Arthrobacter globiformis: one gene and its partner. The protein of the gene in region 2 interacts with the protein of the main gene of each other region in a pairwise test. Links are inferred from orthologs where the notes say so. Each region holds a gene or a part of one and is shown on either strand. Other genes may lie near its edges. The genes, in order: dnaA and nadE.

Evidence for each region.
Region 1: the proteins of nadE (region 2) and dnaA interact in binary tests that used the Escherichia coli proteins (3 or more experiments, as listed by UniProt). The link is inferred for Arthrobacter globiformis from one-to-one orthologs.

The regions. Positions count from the first base shown.
Region 1 is NZ_JAUSYZ010000001.1:236,754-239,990, forward strand. What follows is about bases 144-3,062. They hold dnaA (chromosomal replication initiator protein DnaA), read left to right. Parts: upstream 144-835; coding sequence 836-2,290; downstream 2,291-3,062. Other genes in these bases: rnpA (ribonuclease P protein component), read right to left, coding at 144-219; rpmH (50S ribosomal protein L34), read right to left, coding at 260-397; dnaN (DNA polymerase III subunit beta), read left to right, coding at 2,828-3,062. Also shown: more of rnpA, read right to left, coding at 1-143; more of dnaN, read left to right, coding at 3,063-3,237. UniProt on the Escherichia coli protein: Plays an essential in the initiation and regulation of chromosomal replication. Binds in an ATP-dependent fashion to the origin of replication (oriC) to initiate formation of the DNA replication initiation complex once per cell cycle.
Region 2 is NZ_JAUSYZ010000001.1:880,396-883,491, forward strand. Bases 285-3,062 are described here. They hold nadE (ammonia-dependent NAD(+) synthetase), read right to left. Parts: upstream 2,212-3,062; coding sequence 1,357-2,211; downstream 285-1,356. Other genes in these bases: QF036_RS04125 (NADP-dependent oxidoreductase), read left to right, coding at 285-633; QF036_RS04140 (FAD-dependent oxidoreductase), read left to right, coding at 2,314-3,062. In the rest of the region: more of QF036_RS04125, read left to right, coding at 1-284; more of QF036_RS04140, read left to right, coding at 3,063-3,096. UniProt on the Escherichia coli protein: Catalyzes the ATP-dependent amidation of deamido-NAD to form NAD. Uses ammonia as a nitrogen source.

The DNA of each region.
Region 1 (3,237 bases), 640 kb from region 2 along the record:
CAGCGAGACAGCGCCGGCTTCTCTAAGTCTCCTCTTAACGAGGTTCCTGGCAACAGCGTTCCCGACAGCCTTGGAAACGATGAACCCGATGCGGCTGGGCTCATCGGCTCCAATAGTTGCCGTATATAACACTACGTTCCGGCGTCCATTGCGGACGCCGGAACGTACAGTTGTTGAAAAATCGGTTGAAGTCCTCAGGCGGTTCCTGGTGGCAAGCACCGCTAATCTCGCAGAAGGAAGAAGACCGACAAGTCAGTATTTAGGCCGACAGTTCGGTGCGGCCCTTGCCACGGCGGGCGGCCAGAATGGCACGGCCGGCACGGGTGCGCATACGAAGGCGGAAGCCGTGCTTCTTGGCCCGACGGCGGTTATTCGGCTGAAAAGTCCGCTTGCTCACGTTAGTTACTCCAGTGGATCAAAGGTGCGCCCACCCGATCAGTAAGGGGAAGAACTGGCCGACGCTAAGTTTTGTATGTGTCTGCTTCCCCTGAATTTCCCGGAACACACGGAGCGTCCGGAAGTCCAAAATAGGGTCAGAAAGCAGGCACAAAGGACTCCACAACGTTAGGGCAAAACGCCGCCGGGAGTCAAACCAGCAGGCCGTCCGGCGTGTTTCCCCAGCTGTGGCTAACCGGGTGCAGAACCTGTGGATGAAGCGGCTCACAACCGCTGTTTTCGAACCACAACGGTGTAATTATCCACAAGGCACTTCCCAGCTATCTTCTAGGCTTTTCATCCCCTAGAGTGTCCCAGTAGCCGATTATCCACGGACTGTGCATAACCCTGTGGATTAAGCCGGGCCAGCACCCTGGTTCCGGGCTTGCGGCTGCATGTAATGCAGGCAGCAAGCTTTGAGGAACCAAATTTGACGACAGTAGACGAAGCCAACCACGCCAACACTGTCGGAAGTTCCTGGCGGCGCGTGGTGACCCTTCTCGAACAGGACGACCGCGTTTCGCCCCGGCAACGCGGCTTTGTCATCCTCGCGCAGGCCCAGGGCCTCATCGGTTCCACCCTTCTCGTCGCAGTCCCGAACGAACTGACCCGGGAAGTGCTCCAGACGCAGGTCAAGGACGCTCTCGATGACGCGCTCCGCAACGTCTTCTCGGACGACATCCGCTGCGCGATCGACGTCGACACCGATCTGGTGCCCATCCACGAGGAGCCGGAACCCGCCGTCGAGCTTTCCCTCGCAAACGATCCGTCCATTGAGCAGAAGCCGCAGCCCATGCTGCCGAGCACCTCGCACGAATTCGGCCGCCTCAATCCGAAGTACGTTTTCGACACTTTCGTGATCGGGTCCTCCAACCGGTTTGCCCATGCCGCCGCCGTCGCCGTGGCGGAAGCCCCGGCCAAGGCCTACAACCCGCTGTTCATCTACGGTGACTCGGGCCTGGGCAAGACGCACCTGCTGCACGCCATCGGCCACTACGCCCGCCGCCTGTACAGCGGGATCCGCGTCAGGTACGTCAACTCCGAGGAATTCACCAACGACTTCATCAACTCGATCCGTGACGATGAAGGCGCCAGCTTCAAGACGACATACCGCAACGTCGACGTCCTGCTGATCGACGACATCCAGTTCCTGGCCGGCAAGGACCGGACGCTGGAGGAGTTCTTCCACACGTTCAACTCGCTGCACAACAACAACAAGCAGGTGGTCATCACCTCGGACCAGCCGCCCAAGCTGCTGGCAGGTTTCGAGGACCGGATGAAATCCCGCTTCGAGTGGGGCCTACTGACGGACATCCAGCCGCCTGAACTGGAAACCCGCATCGCCATCCTCCGGAAGAAGGCCCTCAGCGAAGGCCTCTCCGCGCCGGACGACGCGCTGGAGTACATCGCTTCGAAGATCGCCAGCAACATCCGCGAACTCGAAGGCGCCCTCATCCGTGTGACGGCGTTCGCCAGCCTCAACCGCCAGCCGGTGGATGTGGCTCTCGCGGAGATGGTGCTCAAGGACCTCATCACCGACGACGGCGCCCAGGAAATCACGTCGGGCCAGATCCTGCAGCAGACGGCTGACTACTTCAAGCTCAGCATGGAGGAGCTCTGCAGCAAGTCCCGGACCCGGACGCTGGTGACTGCACGGCAGATCGCCATGTACCTGTGCCGCGAGCTGACCGACATGTCGCTGCCCAAGATCGGCCAGGAGCTCGGCGGCCGCGACCACACCACCGTGATCCATGCTGACCGCAAGATCCGTGAGCTCATGGCTGAGCGGCGTGTGATTTACAACCAGGTTACTGAGCTCACCAACCGGATCAAGCAGCAGCAGCGCGACTCCTGATCCGAGGTTCTTAACCTTATTAACAGGTGCGTGTGGATAACCCTGTGGACAGTTAAGGGGACAACCGCGGTTAATGGGCTTAAAACCCTTAAGCCGTCTGTGGATCACCGAAACGGGCCAAAAATGTTGTCCCCATCCACAGCCTGTTTAAAACGTGCCGAACCCACAGTCCATGAACAGGGCTTAACCGCGGATCTGCGCCGTGAAACCGGGTTATCCACAGTTTCCACAGCAGTTATTAACACTACTAATCCCAAAAAATTGAAATCCCTCAAACAACAATCTCCTGCCCCGACCTCCACGCACCGGCCAAAGCACCGGCCACTTGGCCGCCGGCAGAGCCAGCGTCACTGGCGGGGATGGGGAAATCCTTGTAGTTCCGGCTAAGCTGTCTGCAGCGCTCCCATCCCTGGGTTTGTTTGCGGTCGGCCATGCGCGGACCATGCAGGTTCCGGGGCTTGGGGGCAACGGTCTTGTGGGCTCCTTGCGAGTTCCCGTTCAGAAAATGGCAGCAGCAATGAAAGGCGGCACCCTTCCGTGAAGTTCAGAGTCGAACGGGACGTCCTGGCAGAAGCCGTCACATGGACAGCCCGGTCGTTGTCTCCGCGGCCGCCCGTACCCGTGCTCTCCGGCCTCCTCCTCAAGGCCGAATCCGGGACCGTCAGCCTGTCCAGCTTCGATTACGAGACCTCCGCAAGGCTTGAAATTCCTGCCGACATCAGGGAGGAAGGCACCATCCTTGTCTCCGGCCGCCTCCTGGCGGACATCTGCCGCAGCCTGCCCTCGGCACCGGTGGACATCGAAACTGACGGCAACAAGGTGACACTCACCTGCCGCCGAAGCAGCTTCCATCTGGCAACCATGCCCGAGGCCGAATACCCGCCGCTGCCTGCCCTGCCCACCATCACCGGAACCGTCGCCGGCGACGCGTTCGCCCAGGCTGTCTC
Region 2 (3,096 bases):
GGCGGCTACCGGACGGAAGCCGTGGTGCCGGCGGACCAGCTGACTCCCTTGCCGGCGGGCGTGGACTTCGAGCAGGCTGCATGCATCCCGGCGGCAGGAGGCACGGCGTATTCGGCCTTGAAGCAGCTCGCCCTGGGAGCCGGGGACACCGTGCTGATCCATGGCGCCGCAGGCGGCGTCGGCTCGGCCGCGGTCCAGATCGCACAGGCCTTTGGTGCACGGGTGATCGGCACCGCGTCGGAAGCCAACCAGGAGTATCTCAGCGAGCTGGGCGCCGAGCCCGTGACGTACGGTCCCGGGCTTGCGGACCGGGTCCGGGCGCTGGCCGAGGACGCCGGCACAGTCAGCGCCGTCCTGGACACTGTGGGGAGCGAGGACTCGCTGGCGGCAACAGCCGAGCTGCTCCGGGGGGCCGGCCGGGCGGTGACCACCGTTCCGGGCGAGCAGTCATCCGCGGCCGGGCTCGCCGCCGTCCAGCAGCTGGAAGGCCGGGTGGCGGACGTGGGGACGCTCGCCGCCGAAGGACAGATCACCTTCACGATCGCGCACCGGATGCCGCTGATCGAGGCCGCCGACGCACTGGAAATCAGCCGTGGCGGCCACGGCCGCGGGAAGATCCTGCTGCTGCCCTAGTGTGTGCACGTAGGCGGTGCCGATCAGCGGGTTGCGGTGGTTGCTTCGCGGCTTTGCCGGAGTCGTAGCGCGGTTCCTCTTGCCTTCCTGCCGGCCAACGTAGCGCCAGCCGCCACCGTCCGGGATGTTGCCGAGCTTCTTCACATCGACGTGGATCATCGCCCCGGGTTTGTCGTGTTCGTAGCGGCGGATGATTTCCCCGGTGCGCTTATCCACGTAATGCAGCCGGTTCAGCCGGCACCGGACCAGGACCGCGTGGACCGTGGAGGCAGGCATGGCCAGCTTCGCTCCAATCGCGACAGGCCCCAGCCTTTGCTTCCAGCGCAGGTGCACGACCTTGCGAACCAGATGCGGCGGAGTCCGGTTCGCCACCCGGTGCGGGCTTGAGGATCGGTCCGTCATGCCGGCTGGGCCCATCGCGGCATACCTGGCTGCCCACCGTTTGGCGGTGGGCCAGGAGCAATTGAACTGTTCGGCAGCCCGGGACACCGGCCAGCCGTGATCAACGACGAGCCGCGCGACGCGTAACCGTTGGCGTGGAGTCAAAGCAGCATTAGCGTGGGACATTGAGGACCTCCTGGTCGCTTCAGCGGTTGTCTAAGCAACTCCACTGTGCAACCGGAGGTCCTCACCCATGAGTCAACGACTCCAGCGAGTCATCACATTCACCCAACCAACGTCCCTGGGCAGTACACCTAGGACCGGCTGCCCCGGCTAAACGGCTTAGAGTCCTGCGCGGGCCTCTTCCGGACCCTCGTGCTTCCACCAGGTGTCGAAGATGCTGACCGGAACGGTGCGCTTGTGCCGGGTCCGCAGGTACTTCTGTTCGATCAGCTCTGCCGCGCTGTCGCCCACGTCGCGGCCCTCGAGGTAGTCGTCGATCTGGTCGTAGCTCAGGCCCAGTTCGTCCTCGTCGGTGCGGCCGGGCCTGTCGTCCAGGAGGTCGGCCGTGGGCACCTTCTTCCACACCCGCTCCGGGGCGCCGAGGTGCTCCAGCAGGGCACGGTTCTGCCGCTTGTTCAGGCCGAACAACGGCAGGATGTCGGCGCCGCCGTCGCCGTACTTGGTGAAGAACCCGGTGACGGATTCAGCGCCGTGGTCGGTGCCGATGACGAGGTAGTTGTGCTCCCCGGCAAGGGCGTACTGGGCAATCATGCGCGTGCGGGCCTTGGTGTTGCCCTTGTGGAAGTCGGAGATCCCGTCGCCGACAGTCTTTTCGAACTCCTCCTCGAAGCCGTCGACGGCGGCGGAGATGTTGAAGGTCCACTCCTTGGAGGCTTTGATGAAGTCCAGGGCCGCCTGCGCGTCCTCCTCGTCGTGCTGGACGCCGTAGGGAAGGCGGACCGCCACGAACTGCGCATCCGTGCCCTCTGCCTGCAGCTCATCGACCGCGAGCTGGGCGAGCCGCCCGGCGAGCGACGAGTCGAGGCCGCCGGAGATGCCCAGGACAAAGCCCCTGGTGCCGGTGGCCTTCAAGTACTCCTTGAGGAAAGTGACGCGTTTGCGCACCTCCTCTGCGGGTTCGATCCGGGGCTGGACGCCCATTTCTTCGATGATCTTGGCTTGGAGTGTGCGCATGTGACACAGCCTAGCCAGCCCGATCCGCACCGCTCAACTGTTTCCGCCCGAGTCCGTTCGCGCTCTGTGCCCCGCCGCTCGGACAGGCGTACCGTATGGCTCATGGAGAGTACAGGGTGCGTGGTGGTGGGCGGCGGGCCGGCCGGCATGATGCTGGGCCTCCTGCTGGCGCGGGCCGGCGTCGAGGTCACCGTCCTCGAAAAACACGGCGACTTCCTCCGTGACTTCCGCGGCGATACCGTCCACGCTTCCACTATCCGGCTCATCGATGAACTCGGCCTCGGCAGCGAGTTCCGCGGGTTGCCGCAAAGCCGGCTGCGCAACGTGGCCTTCCCGACGCCCGGTGGCGGCCTGGTCACGCTGGGAAATTTCGCCGCGCTTCGGCCGCCGTACAACTACATTGCCATGATGCCCCAGTGGGACTTCCTGAACTTCCTCGCCCGCGCCGCCGAGCAGGAGCCAACGTTCACGCTTTTGATGGAGCACAAGGCGAGGTCCCTCATGTCCGACGGCGGACGGGTCACTGGTATCCGGTACGTCACCAAGGACGGCACCGAAGGCGCGCTCCGCGCAGACCTCGTGGTGGCCACGGACGGCCGGCATTCGGTGCTGCGCCAGGCGGCAGGCCTGAAATCGAAGGAATACCCGGTGCCGTTCGACACGTGGTGGTTCAAGCTGCCGCGGGCGGAGTCGGAGCAAGGGGAAGTCGCAGAAATCGTTCCCGCCTTCGGGGACCGCGATGCCGTGATCGCCCTGTTCCGCGACACCTACTACCAGATGGGCTACTTCGCCCCGAAAGGCGCCGGTGACCGCATCAAGAGCGAGGGGGTGGAACGGTTCCGGGAACGGATCGCCGCGCTGCGCCCGGACCTCGCCGACCGGGTC